2 regions of the Mesorhizobium sp. M1D.F.Ca.ET.231.01.1.1 genome follow, and region 2 is predicted to be linked to the other one. Evidence: predicted binding sites of a transcription regulator. Region 2 holds the regulator's gene; the other holds the start of a gene.
What was found. The regulator PhoB, encoded in region 2, activates phosphate uptake and scavenging genes when phosphate is short. The targets are predictions, from matches to a motif close to TGTCATNNANCTGTCAT.
Positions count from the first base shown of each region.

Region 1: a site for PhoB is predicted at 4,510-4,526, ahead of EN874_RS22655 (LTA synthase family protein). Genes of this name have one in related genera too.

Region 1 covers NZ_RZOZ02000009.1:97,106-104,268, forward strand. Annotated here, with positions in the region: gene EN874_RS22635 (cyclopropane-fatty-acyl-phospholipid synthase family protein) at 1-420, opposite strand, end outside; gene rplI (50S ribosomal protein L9) at 667-1,251, opposite strand; gene rpsR (30S ribosomal protein S18) at 1,464-1,712, opposite strand; gene rpsF (30S ribosomal protein S6) at 1,712-2,206, opposite strand; gene EN874_RS22655 (LTA synthase family protein) at 2,533-4,479, opposite strand; gene fabD (ACP S-malonyltransferase) at 4,738-5,691, shown strand; gene fabG (3-oxoacyl-[acyl-carrier-protein] reductase) at 6,004-6,741, shown strand; gene EN874_RS22675 (acyl carrier protein) at 6,941-7,163, shown strand, end outside.
Region 2 covers NZ_RZOZ02000002.1:254,690-261,852, forward strand. Annotated here, with positions in the region: gene xylF (D-xylose ABC transporter substrate-binding protein) at 1-17, opposite strand, end outside; gene EN874_RS07595 (ROK family protein) at 367-1,611, shown strand; gene EN874_RS07600 (winged helix-turn-helix domain-containing tetratricopeptide repeat protein) at 1,728-3,410, opposite strand; gene EN874_RS33645 (DUF1127 domain-containing protein) at 3,521-3,778, shown strand; gene phoB (phosphate regulon transcriptional regulator PhoB) at 3,904-4,593, opposite strand; gene phoU (phosphate signaling complex protein PhoU) at 4,612-5,316, opposite strand; gene pstB (phosphate ABC transporter ATP-binding protein PstB) at 5,337-6,140, opposite strand; gene pstA (phosphate ABC transporter permease PstA) at 6,137-6,988, opposite strand; gene pstC (phosphate ABC transporter permease subunit PstC) at 6,992-7,163, opposite strand, start outside.

The DNA of each region.
Region 1 (7,163 bases), on a different contig from region 2:
GTCCTCGTCGAGGAAGAGCTTGTAGAGCTCGCCCGACAGGTCGTAGTGGCGCTGCACGTTGCGGCGCGAGCGCGAGGCTGTATTGATCTGCTGCAGTCGGCGGAAGGCGTGGCGCAGGCCCTCGATCGCTTTCGACCAGGTCGCGTCGATGCCGCCGCTGCCCATATTCTGGAAGGCGATGCGCATCATGCCAAGCACGCCGCCCTCGAGAATGTCGAGCTCGCCGTCCATATAGGCTTCCGGCACCGCCAGCATCGGGTCGAAGCTTATGGCGCGCTCGGCATGCCTGGTCTTGATGTGCATGTGCACCGGCTCGCCGCTGCCGTCGCCGAACGTGACGGCCGAGCCCTTGGGCCCTGTAACCTTGAGGTTGCCGACCCGCACCAGGCGATCGAGAATGCGCTTCAACAGGATATTCATGACCAAATGTCCCCTCAGACGGACCATCCGGCGGCCGGACCGAACGCCAAATCGAAAGTGCCACAGCGCATCGCCCGCGTCCAATCGACGCGCCAGGCTGTAGTCTGCAACAAGATATAGGGGCTAGAAAAGTTCCGATTGGCATAAAAAAGCCCGGGTCGGAGACCCGGGCGTTAGTCCAGTATTGATTGAACAACGAAGCGGCCGGAACTGCGCCTCGGCCGGGTTGATCAAGGATGTTGTCGATCAGGCGTTGTCTTCGCCGCCTTCGAACTCGGCGCTCGGGTCGAAGAAGTTCTCCGGCCGGGCGTTGTCGTTGATGTCTTCGCCATAGATGGCTTCGGCCGTCGTCAGCGTCTCGCCCTTGGCCTGGCGCTCCGCCTCGTCGGCCGAACGGGCGACGTTGAGCGTCACGGTGACCTCGACCTCCGGATGCAGCGCGATCGCCACATTGGAGAGGCCGATGGTCTTGATCGGCTGGTTGAGCTCGATCTGGTTGCGGTTGACGGTGAAGCCTTCCGCGGTCAACAGTTCGGCGATGTCGCGGGTCGATACCGAGCCGTAGAGCTGACCGGTCTCGCCGGCCGAGCGCACGACGATGAAGCTCTTGCCGTCGAGCTTCTCCGCGATCTGCGAGGCCTCCGACTTGCGCTCGAGGTTACGGGCTTCGAGCTGGGCGCGCTGGCCCTCGAACTTCTTCTTGTTGGCTTCGTTGGCGCGCAGCGCCTTGCCCTGCGGGAGCAGGAAGTTGCGGGCGAACCCGTCCTTGACCTTGACGGTGTCGCCCATCTGGCCGAGGCGGGAAATGCGCTCGAGGAGAATGACTTCCATGGTTTCGTTCCTTTCGTCTGGGCAGCCGATGCGCGATCGGCACCGATTGTTCGGAACAGGTCAGGAAGCAAAGAGGCGTTGCCGCCGGTGTCGCTGTCCTGCCTGTCGCGGCAGTTAGGGGTTTTTGACCCCAACTCGGGATTTGATGCTCGAACCGGTCGTGCCCGTCACGGCCGGGAAGAAGCGGGCGGCAAGCCGCCCGCTCGAGAATATCAGCGAACCACGTAGGGCAGCAGGCCGAGGAAGCGGGCGCGCTTGATCGCCTTGGCGAGCTCGCGCTGCTTCTTCTGGCTGACGGCGGTGATGCGCGAGGGCACGATCTTGCCGCGCTCGGAAATGTAGCGCTGCAGGAGACGCACGTCCTTGTAGTCGATCTTCGGGGCGTTGGCGCCGGAGAAGGGGCAGGTCTTGCGGCGGCGATGGAACGGGCGCCGGGTCGGGATCTGGTTGATGTCGACCATTATTCTGCACCCCCTTCAACGTTTTCGCGCGGACGGCGCGGACCACGGTCGCCGCCGTCACGGTCGCCGAACGAACGCGGGCCACGATCGCCGCGGTCGCGGTCGCCGAACGAGCGCGGGCCACGGTCGCCGCGGTCGCGGTCGCCGAAGCCGCCGCGCTCGGAGCGCTCCTCGCGCTTCTGCATCATCGCCGAGGGACCTTCCTCATGCGCCTCGACCTTGACGGTCAGGAAGCGAAGGACGTCCTCGGACAGGCCCATCTGGCGCTCCATTTCGTTGAGCGCCGCCGGCGGGCAGTTGATGTCCATCAGCGTGTAGTAAGCCTTCCGGTTCTTCTTGACCCGGTAGGTGAGGGACTTCAGTCCCCAGTTCTCGATCCGGCCGACCGATCCGCCATTGGCGGCGATGACACCCTTGTACTGTTCGACAAGCGCATCGACCTGCTGCTGCGACAGGTCCTGCCGGGCAAGAAACACATGTTCGTAAAGAGCCATTATGTTTTTCTGCCTTTCTTCGTTTCTCTTACCGGCCCTCGCGGCTAAGCCTCTGCAACTTGTCTGACCCGAACGCGAAGGAGCGGGGAAGAAAGGAGCATCGCGAGACGGTCGAGAGCGGAGACACGGGAGGCCAAAAGCGCTTCTGGCTTCATGACGTGGCCTTCGAAAAGCCACGGCCCTCCGTTCAGCCCCCAGCAAGGACCGGCAGATTGCCGGCGTCTATACAGCAATTCGCCAGGAAGGCAAGGGCGGGAGACAGGATCGACGATTCCACGATGCCGCATGGCCGGAAATCTCCGGCGCTCGCGCAAATAGTGACAGGCTCAGCTCGTATGCGCGACGAGCGGGACGACCGTTTCGGGGAAGAAGTCGGGCGCGACGCGGCGCTTGCCGAACATCATGTCGTACTGGATCAGCCGGAAATCGTTGATCCGCGGATCGATTTTCTTTTGTCTCGCCCACTCGGGCGTCGCCTCGCCAAAGCGCGACAGCAAAAGGTTGCGGTCGACCACCCGGTAACGTTGGCGCAGCGCGCCGAGGAAGCCGGTGTAGTAGGGGTGGGAAATCCCCGCCGTGGTGAGGATATGGTAAGGCAGGAAGGCCGGGCTTACCGAGCCCAGGTTCTCTACCGGGCCGGAGCGGTTCGACCAGATGATCAGCGGCGTGTCGTGATGCTCGAGCGCGGCTTCTGGTGTCGGCTCCTTGCGTGGCGCGACATTGTCCTTGAGGAAGCCGGTCTCGACATAGACAGGGCCGAGCGGCGGCAGATGGTCGCCGAAGAAGGCGACGACGGTCGGCCGCTCGCGCTTTTTCGCCCACTCGATCAGGCGCTGCAGGCCGCGATCGGCATCGGCCGAGCCTTCGGCATAGGAGAGCAGCGATTCCCGTGCCCAGGTGCTGATCGGCGCGTTGATCGCATGGGTTGGATTGTAGTAGCGGTAGGGCTCGTAGGGCCCGTGGTTCTGCAGGCTGACCGCGAACAGGAACACCGGGTCCTCGCTGGCGTCGGCCTCGCGGATGATCTCGTCGGTCATCGCCGCGTCGGAAGCCAGCGGCCCGCGTTTTTCCAGCGGCGGCAGCGTTTCTTCCGAGCGGAAGTCGTTGAAGCCGAAATCGGCATAGACGGCGCCTCGGTTCCAGAACCAATTGGTGCCAGGGTGGATGGCGCGCGCCCTATAACCTTCGCTCTTCAGGAAGGTCGCCAGTGACGGCGTCGGCGTACGCACGTACTGTTGGTAGGGGATCGAGCCGGCCGGCAGGAAGGCGTTGGAGAAGCCGGTCAGCGCCTCGAACTCGATATTGGCGGTCATGCCGCCGAATTCCGGCGAGAACATCGAGCCCGAGCGCAGCGCGCGCACGGTCGGGATCGGATCCGGCTTGATGCTGACGCCGGGAAGCCCCGTTGGATCCCAGAAGGATTCGCTCATCACCACGATGATGTCGGGCTTCTGGTCCGGCACCGAGGCGGCAACCTCCGGGCGCGTGATCGCGTCCAGCGTCTTGTCGTCATAGCCAGGCGGCGCCGAGACATGTGCCATCGGCACGTTCATCGCGAAGGCGAGCGCGAAGCCGTTGGAGGCGTAGTTCTCCTTCTGGTCCCACATGATCGGGATGATCTGCAGCCTGTCGCGCGTCCACGAGAAGGTGGCGTAGTCCATGATCGAGACGAAGAAGGCGAGCAGCGGCACGGCCAGCGACAGCCGCGCCAGCCGTCCCTTGCGGCTGAGGATCGGCACGCGCCGGCGCCAGAGCCGCCAGCCATAGACGAGCAGTGTCAGGCTGGCGACGATGGCCGCGCCGAGCATCACTGCGGTCCAGGGCCGCTCGCGCACCAGAAGCGGCATCAGGGCCATGATCTGGCGGGCATAGAGGAAATCGGTCGGATAGAGCGGATCGCCGAGATAGTGCGATTTCTGGTGACCGACAAAGGCCAATGCCAGCGTCAGCGGCGCGACGATCATCAGGCTCTGATGGCTGCGGCCGAGTATGGCGTCGAGCCCGATCAGCACCAGCGCAAAGACGATGATCGTGGTCCAGCCGGGCTTGAAGGGCTGCAGGAAGAAGTCGACCGTGCCGAAGAAGTCGCCGCGCACGATCCATTCGATGGCGAACACCAGAAGGGCGGAGGCGAGCAGCGTTGCGAGGCCGTAGCGGACAATCGGCCATCTCCGGCCCGGCAGATAGCCGGTGGACGGATCGTCTTCCAAAAATTGCGGCGCGGGCTTGGCCGCGCCTTTCCTGATCCTAGCCACTTTGCTTCCCCGGCCCATGTTACGCGTCTTCCACTCGCGTCACGCCACTGTCATCGAAATGTCACGCAAAGCTAGCGCCTGTGGCGGAAATAAGAAGAGCCAGCAAACGATTCGTGAGCGGTTTTCATCAGGTGTGATCGCCAAAAAGCCTTTTTGGAACAGGCAACTCGGCAGGTTTTCCGGCCGAAATAGGCGCTGAGCCGGCGACAGCGGGCTTGACTTGGCCGTCCGCCTTGCGCCAGAGGCAGGGAAAAACAAGCCGCTGGAGACGCTAAGATGGCCGTCGCATTCACCTTTCCGGGACAGGGCAGCCAGGCCGTCGGCATGGGCAAGGACCTCGCCGATGCCTTTCCTGAGGCGCGCCGCGTCTTCGAGGAGATTGACGAGGCGCTTGGCGAAAAGCTGTCGAAGCTGATCTGGGAAGGACCCGAGGAAACCCTGACGCTGACGGCCAACGCGCAGCCGGCGCTGATGGCGGTGTCGCTTGCGGCGCTGCGGGCGCTGGAAGCGCGCGGCTTTTCGTTGAGGGACAAGGTGTCTTACGTTGCCGGCCATTCGCTCGGCGAATATTCAGCACTTGCCGCCTCCGGCTTCGTCTCGGTCGCCGATGCCGCGCGGCTGCTGCGCACCCGTGGCAATGCCATGCAGGCGGCAGTGCCTCCGGGCGAGGGGGCCATGGCGGCGATCATCGGGCTGGAGCAGGCCGATGTCGAAGCCGCCTGCGCGGAAGCGGCACAGGATTCCGCCAATGGGGCGGTTTGCCAGGTCGCCAACGACAATGGGGGCGGCCAGCTGGTGATTTCCGGCGCCAAGTCAGCCGTCGAGCTGGCGGCGAAGTTCTGCACGGAAAAGGGCGCCAAGCGGGCGCTGATGCTGCAGGTCTCGGCCCCGTTCCATTCGGCGCTGATGGCGCCGGCGGCCGAGATCATGCGCGAGGCGCTGGCCGGGGTGGCGAAGAAGGCGCCGGTGATTCCGGTCGTCTCCAATATCAGCGTGACCCCGACGAGCGACCCGGACGAGATCGCCCGCCGCCTTATCCAGCAGGTCACCGGCCGCGTGCGCTGGCGCGAGACGGTGGAGTGGTTTGGCCAGAACGGCGTCTCGACGCTCTACGAAGTCGGCGCCGGCAAGGTGCTGTCGGGCCTGGCGCGGCGCATCAACCGCGACATCGCCACCGGCGCCGTCGGCACGGCGGCGGAAGTCGAGGCGGCGCTGGCGGCGCTGGGGTAAGCAGGGGCTTTTCAATTTCATCCGCAGGTGCGGCGTGCCCACATCGGTTCGACTTTCTCCCGAAATCGAGCAACGCCTAAAGGATCTGGCGCGGAAGACGGGTCGAAGCAAAGCTCAACGCCTGCGAGATTTCGTTGAGCGCAGACTTGAAGATCTTGAGGACTACTATCTAGCCGCGGAAGTGCTGGAGCCGATCAGGCTCGGCGAAGAATCGGTCGTGAGCGCCGAGAACTTCTGGTATGGCCTAGACGGCATGACGAATACAGAACGAGGGTCGCTAGCGGGGCGTCCAGAAGAGAGAGGTTTAAAGAAATGTTCGAACTGACCGGCCGCAAGGCCCTCGTCACCGGCGCATCGGGAGGCATCGGCGAGGCGATCGCCAGGGTGCTGCACAGCCAGGGCGCCATCGTCGGCCTGCACGGCACCCGTGTGGAGAAGCTTGAAGCGCTGGCCGGCGAGATGGGCGAACGCGTGAAGCTGTTTCCGGCGGATCTGACCAACCGCGACGCGGTCAAGGCGCTCGGCCAGAAGGCCGAGGCCGATCTCGAAGGCGTCGACATCCTGGTCAACAATGCCGGCATCACCAAGGACGGGCTGTTCGTGCGCATGTCGGACGCCGACTGGGATTCCGTGCTGGAGGTGAACCTCACCGCGGTGTTCCGCCTCACCCGCGAGCTGACGCACCCGATGATGCGCCGCCGCCATGGCCGCATCATCAACATCACCTCGGTGGTCGGCGTCACCGGCAATCCCGGCCAGACCAATTACTGCGCCTCCAAGGCCGGCATGATCGGCTTTTCCAAGTCGCTGGCACAGGAAATCGCCACCCGCAACATCACCGTCAACTGCGTCGCTCCGGGCTTCATCGAATCGGCCATGACCGACAAGCTCAACGACAAGCAGAAGGAAGCGATCATGGCGGCGATTCCGACCCGGCGCATGGGCACCGGCGCCGAGGTCGCTGCCGCGGTCGCCTATCTCGCCTCGGACGAAGCCGCCTACGTCACCGGCCAGACCATCCATGTCAACGGCGGCATGGCGATGATTTGATCGACCAAGGTCGGGCGGCTGTGAAAACAGCCATTTCGGCTTGGACGCCCGCCATTTTTCGTGTAATGCGGCCGGCAACCCGGCGGTTCGGGCAAAAACCGGTCCTGTGGCGTTGCGTTTCCCATAAGACCATCTTTCAGCTTGATTAGCGGCATTCCGCCCGCTAACGAAGACAACACAACGTAAGACGAGGCCCCAAATGAGTGACACCGCAGAGCGCGTCAAGAAGATCGTCATCGAGCATCTCGGCGTCGATGCCGACAAAGTGACGGAGCAGGCGAGCTTCATCGACGATCTGGGCGCGGATAGCCTCGATACGGTCGAACTCGTCATGGCGTTCGAAGAAGAGTTCGGCGTCGAGATTCCGGACGACGCCGCCGAAACCATCCTGACTGTCGGCGATGCCGTGAAGTACATCGACA
Region 2 (7,163 bases):
GTTGCGAATCTCTTCATGATTTCCTCCCTGCGCCCTTGCGGCGCGACCCAGACTGGCCCGAAGGCCGGCACCGAGGCTTTTTTTCGAGCCTCGAAAAAATAGTGATCCAACGCCGAAGCGCTGTCAACTGCGACAATGATGGTTTTTGAGGTGGCCCGGACTTTTTTTCGAGGCCCGCAATAAATAATGACAGTCCCTGCCGCTTCTGCCACTATCCCAAAACAGTTCCAAGGAAGCGCGACGCTTTCCGCTGGAATTGAACGAGACAATTCAGGCGGTTCGACGGCACTGTCCGGACCTGAACCGATCTGGCGCGTCGCCGACGGCCATGCATTATCAAGAGGCCGCGCTGACCGGGAGGAAGAAATGTCGGTCGGAATCCGCCACGACGACCTGCGCCGGCGCAACCGCGCCATGGTGCTTTCGGCCGTGCGACAGGCCGGCCAGCCGTCGCGAACGGAAATCGCCGCAACCACCGGGCTCAGCCACTCGACCATTTCGGCGATCAGCGCGGACCTGATCCAGGAAGGCATCCTGGCCGAGAGCAAGCCGAGCGAGACCGCTTCCCTGAAGCGCGGCCGGCCGCAGGTCGGCCTCGCCCTCAATCCCGAGGTGGCGGCGGTGGTGACGGTGGTGCTGTCGCTGAATTTCCTCTCTGTCGCGGTCATCGACTATGCCGGCCAGGTCATCGCCGAGGAGCAGCGTCGCCTCGATACCCTTACCATGCCGCGCGAAGAGCTGATCGGCGAATGCATTGCGATCGTGCGGCGCCGGCTGGAGGATCCGGACCTCGATGTCGGCAGCGTCGCCCGCCTCGCCATGGGCATCCAGGGCATCACCGATTCCCATGCCCGCGCCATGCTGTGGTCGCCGATCACGCCGCTGACCGACATTCCCTTCGCCGACATCCTGGAAAAGGAATTCGGCATCCCGGCGACCATGGAGAACGACTGCAACATGATGGCGGTGGCGCTGCAATGGCGCGACCCCGACCGCTATCGCGACAATTTCATCGCCATCCTGCTCTCGCACGGCATCGGCATGGGGCTGGTGCTGAAGGGCGAGCTGTTCACCGGCACGCATTCCTCGGGCGGCGAGTTCGGCCACATGATCCACCGTCCGGGCGGCGCGCTCTGCCGCTGCGGACGGCGCGGCTGCGTCGAGGCCTATGCCGGCAACTACGCCATCTGGCGCAGCGCCATGAAGATGAGCGAGGATGCCGAGCCAGTCGATGTCGGCGATGCCGACATGCGCGCGCTCGCCGCCAAGGCGCGCGAGAAGGATGGTCCGGAGCGCGAGGCCTATCGCCGGGCGGGCGAGGCCCTGGGCTTCAGCCTCGGCAGCCTGTTCGCGCTGATCGACCCGGCGCCGGTCGCCATGGTCGGCGTCAGCGCCGCCGCCTTCGACCTGATCGAGCCGGCGCTGCGCGAGGCGATCGCCCAGACCGCCGGCGGCCAGCATTCGCAGTCGATCTCCTTCGATACCGAGCCGAACGAATTGCCGCTGATCCGCGAAGGCTGCGCCATGCGCGCGCTGACCTTCGTCGACCAGGAGATCTTCGCGCCGGGCGTTCAGGCGAGGTCCGGCTCAACCGGGAAAAACGTCGCCTGACGATTAGGGGTGAAACCGATCATCTCTAAGCGACCGAATTTCCGACCTGCTGTATGCCAAATGCTGACATCGAGACCTTCAGGTCGATATCGGACAAGCGACCAAAGTCAACCTGCTTAGCTCGCTTGCCCGGTCGCAATCGCAGCTAACCGCGCTTCTTCGCGCGCGATCAGCGCTTGATACCGTGGATGGCCGTGGAGGGGCATCAAATCGGGCTCTCGCGTGATCCACATGAGATGTTTGGGCGGAGCTCTGCGAACGCAGGTCTCCAATAGATCGATAGCCTGATCCAGCTCGCCCATCTGGGCAAAGGCGCATGCAATATTGTGGTGGTCCATCACGTCATCCGGCTCAATCGTCAACGCTCGCGCGGCCCATTCCTTGGCGCGGGCTTTCTCTCCAAGGTGGGCCAATGCGATAGCTCCTATCGCAATGGCACGTGCGTTGTCGGGGTGCAGCGCGATCTCCCTTTCGACGCGCTCCAAAATCCGACGTGCAGCAGCCCTGAGTTCGTCATGCCGGCCTAACATTCGATAACAATCAGCCGCAATGCAGGGAGCCCAGTAGTCTGCTTCAAAAAGCCGGGTGGCGCGCTCGGAATGCTCGATCGCGTCTTCGTAGCGGCCGAGGTAATGGCAGGTCACGCCAAGGTTAGCCCGCACCTCAAACGAGTCCGGTTCCAGGCGCAGCGATTCCTGCTGCGCCGCCAGCGCCTCATCGAAGCGCCCCATCTCAGCCAGTGCTCGCCCCCTAGCAGTATGAGCCTCGGCCAAAGTTGGATCGATCGAGAGCGCCTTTTCGGCGGCTGATAAGCCCGGCTCTTCTGACCTTCCCCTGAAATGCAGGCCCGCCTGGCAGAGGGCGACCAAAGCCCAGGCGCGAGCGTAGTCAGGGTCGATTTCCAGCGCTCGCCGGCAAAAGCGAACAGCGATCTCCAGGTTTCTCGCTCCCTGCTGCGTCCGGTAATACCGGCTTTGGAGATAGAGCTGATAGGCCTCCGGGTCCTGCGTCGAGCGGCTCTCGATCGCTGTCTTCTCGGCTGGCAGCAGCCTAATCTTCAGCGCCGCCACGATGGCCTGCGCGATTTCGTCTTGCAGCGCAAAGATGTCTTTCAGTTCGCGGTCATAGCGCTCGCCCCAGACCTGGCTGTCCTTGCTCGCGTCGATCAGCTGCGCCGTGATCCGCACCCGCCCGCCAGCCTTGCGCACGCTGCCTTCGACGACGTAACCGACCTTCAGCCGCTGAGCCAGCTGACCTATTTCGACGGCCTTGCCCTTGAACGTGAAGGTGGTGTGGCGCGACAGCACGTTGAGCGTGGAGACCTTCGAGAGGTCGGTGATGATGTCCTCGGTGATACCGTCGCTGAAGTATTCGTGCTCGGGGTCGCCGCTCATGTTGACGAAGGGCAGAACGGCGAGGGAGGGCCCTCCGGGAATCAGGAGTGCCGGATTCACTTCCGCTCCTTCATCTTGGGGCGGGTCCTTCGCCGGGACCACTGGTCCGACGAACCGATAGCCGCGGCGCGGGAGCGTCTCGATCCAGCGCTCGCCGCCGGGTTCTTCCCCGAACACCCGGCGGAGTGCCGCGATCTGGGCAGTCAGGTTGCTTTCTTCAACGGCGAGACCGGACCATCCGGCATCCATCAGCGCAGCCTTGGAGACGGGTGCACCCGCTCGCTCCACCAGCACGCGCAGGAGCGCAACCGCTCGCTGCCCCAATGCGAGGGGCTCGGCATTTCGAAACACGATTCCCGTCTCGGTATCGAGGCGGAACGGTCCCATTCGGTGGATCATCACCATGGGCCGAAATCTACCCGACTTCGGAAACTTTTCCGAACTCTTTCAGGAGCATTTCGGGTCTTTCCGCCGGAGAAGGCAGAGACTGCATAAACATTTCCGGGAGGTTCGACATGACAACGAGTGTGAAGTCCCTGCCGCCATACGCAAGGCCGCATGCCTGGCGCCACTGGTCCTCTTCTGGTGTCGGCCGCGTTCTCGGCAAACTGGTGGGCTGGTGCCAGGATGAAGTATTCCGGATCGCCGTGATCGAGGAACTGAATAGGCTCAACGACCACTATCTCGAGGATGTGGGTATCGATCGCAGTGACATCGGTCCGATCGTCGATGCAACGGTGAAGCGCCTGCGGGAAAGCCGGAGGAAGGCTTGAGGCCAGGCGAGCCGGGCCTCATGCATATCCCCTGCATCGCCACTACTGCGGCATCGGCAACCGCCTGCTATTGAGTTCTGCCCCTGGAACATGATTTCGATCCATCGGGATGGCGGGGCTCTAGCCTAGTCTTCCCGGATCGCGTAACCCGCCCCGCGGATGGTGCGGATGACATCCGGCATGCGGCCGTTGTTGACCGCCTTGCGCAGGCGTCCGACATGTACGTCCACCGTGCGTTCGTCGATATAGATCGTCTCGCCCCAGACATTGTCGAGCAGCTGGCTGCGCGAGAACACCCGGCCGGGATGCCGCATCATGAATTCGAGCAGCCGGAACTCGGTCGGGCCGAGCCTGATCTCGCTCTTCTTGCGGTAGACGCGGTGCGATTCGCGGTCGAGCACGATGTCGCCGACCTTGAGCACGCTGGACAGCACCTCCGGTTTGGCGCGACGCAGCAGCGCCTTGACCCGGGCCATGAATTCCGGCGTCGAGAACGGCTTGACCAGGTAGTCGTCGGCGCCCGTCGAGAGGCCGCGCACGCGATCGCTTTCCTCGCCGCGCGCCGTCAGCATGATGATCGGCAGCCGTTCGGTCTCGGGCCGCATCCTGAGCCGCCGGCAAAGCTCGATGCCGGAAACCGCCGGCACCATCCAGTCGAGCACCAGAAGGTCAGGCACGTTCTCCTGCAGGCGGATCTCGGCCTCGTCGCCGCGGGTCACCACCTCGACCTGATAGCCTTCGGATTCGAGGTTGTAACGGAGCAGCACCCCCAGCGGCTCCTCATCCTCCACCACCATGATGCGTGGCGCGATCATATAGAGCTACCTTCGCTGTCAGGCCGCCGGCGCCGACATCGCCGTCTCGTCCTGTTTCGGACGGTTCGCGGGCAATTGCGTGCCGGTCAGCACATAATAGGCGTTCTCGGCGATATTGGTCACATGGTCGCCGATGCGCTCCAGATTCTTGGCGCAGAACAAAAGATGCGTGCAAGCCGTGATGTTGCGCGGGTCTTCCATCATGTAGGTCAGGAGCTCGCGGAAGACGGAGGTGTATTTGACGTCGATGCGCTCGTCGTCGTTGCGCAGCTTGGCGAGCGCCGTGGCGTCGCCCGCCGTATACTCCTCGATCACGCCCTGGACCTGGATCAGCACCAGCTGCGCCATCGAATCGATGGAGTGCGAAAGGTCGCGCGGCGCGGCGCTGACGCCGACCGAGCCGACGCGCTTGGCGATGTTCTTGGCAAGGTCCCCGATGCGCTCGAGGTCGCCGGCCATGCGGATGGCGCCGACCACGCTGCGCAGGTCGTCGGCCATCGGCTGGCGTTTGGCGATCAGCGTGATGGCGCGATCGTCGAGCTCGCGCTGCCGCGCGTCCATGATGGCATCGTCGGAGACCACACGTTGCGCCATCGCGTTGTCGGAGTTGAGCAGAGCCTTGGTCGACGCGCCGACCATCGACCCGGCAAGATCGCCCATGTCACGGATAAGCTGGCTGATCTGCCTCAGATCGTCGTCGAAGGAAGCGACCGTATGGGCCATGGTGATGTCCTCGTATGAACTCAGCCGAAGCGGCCGGTGATGTAGTCCTGGGTGCGCTTCTCGCGAGGCGACGTGAAGATCTTCTCGGTCCGGTCGAACTCGACCAGCTCGCCGAGATACATGAACGCCGTCTGCCGCGACACACGCGCCGCCTGCTGCATGTTGTGGGTGACGATCACGATCGTGTAGTCGGCCTGCAGCTCGTCGATCAGCTCCTCGATCTTGGCCGTCGACAGCGGATCGAGCGCCGATGCCGGCTCGTCGAGCAGGATGACCTCCGGCTTCACCGCCACCGTGCGGGCGATGCAGAGCCGCTGCTGCTGGCCACCCGAAAGGCTCTGGCCGCTGGCGTTGAGCTTGTCCTTGACCTCGTTCCACAGCGCCGCCCGCTTCAGCGCCGACTCGACCCGGTTGTCCATCTCGGCCTTGCTGATCTTCTCGTACAGCCTGACGCCGAAGGCGATGTTCTCGTAGATCGACATCGGGAACGGCGTCGGCTTCTGGAACACCATGCCGATCTTGGTCCTGAGCAGGTTGAGGTCCTGCGAGCGGTCGAGGATGTTCTTGCCGTCGAGCAGCACCTGGCCTTCGGCGCTCTGCTTCGGGTAGAGTTCGTAGATGCGGTTCAGCACGCGCAGCAGCGTCGACTTCCCGCAGCCCGACGGCCCGATGAAGGCGGTGACGCTGCGCTCCGGCAGCGACAGGTTGATGTCCTTCAGCGCCTTCGACTGGCCATAGTAGAAGTTGAGGTTCTTGACCTCGATCTTGGCCTTTTCGACGGCCGTCTCGGCTACGTTAAGGTCGGTGGACAACATCGGTTTCATCTGTCCTCTCTGCGTCCGGTAAGGCTGCGGGCGAAAATGCTCAGCCCGAGAACCGTCAGGGTGATTATGAGTGCGCCCGTCCAGGCCAGTTGCTGCCATTCCTCATAGGGGCTGAGCGCGAACTGGAAGATGGTCACCGGCAGGCTGGCCATCGGCGCGTTGAGATTGCTCGACCAGAACTGGTTGTTGAGCGCGGTGAACAGCAGCGGCGCCGTCTCGCCTGAAATGCGAGCGATCGCCAGCAATATGCCGGTGACGATGCCGGATAGCGCGGCACGATAGGCGACGGAGCGGATCACCACCCAGCGCGGCGCGCCGATGGCGGTGCCGGCTTCGCGCAGCGCGTTGGGCACAAGGTTGAGCATGTCCTCGGTGGTGCGCACCACGACGGGGATCACCAGGATGGACAGCGCCACCGCGCCGGCGATCGCCGAGAAATGCCCCATCGGCCGCACCATCAGCTCATAGACGAACAGGCCGACGATGATCGACGGCGCCGACAAAAGGATGTCGTTGATGAAACGCACCACCGTGGTGAGACGCGAGAAGCGCCCGTACTCGGCCATGTAGGTGCCGGCCAGCACGCCGATCGGCGTGCCGACGATGATGCCGATGATGGTCATCACGATGCTGCCGTAGATGGCGTTGAGCAGGCCGCCGGCGTCGCCGGGCGGCGGCGTCATCTCGGTAAAGACCGCCAGCGAGACGCCGGAGAGGCCCTTGTAGATCAGCGCGCCGAGGATCAGCGCCAGCCAGGCAAGACCGATGCCCGCGGCGATGACGCACAGCGCCATCATCACGGCGTTCTTGCGCTTGCGGCTCTGGTGGAGCGATGCGGCTGTCGACATCGGTCAGGCTCCCGTGCGGCTATCGATGCGCAACAGCATGTAGCGTGCGAGCGCGAGGATGATGAAGGTGATGATGAACAGGATCAGGCCGAGCGAGACCAGCGAGGACGTATACAGCTCGCCGTCGGCCTCGGTGAATTCGTTGGCGATGGTCGCCGAGATCGTCGTGCCCGGC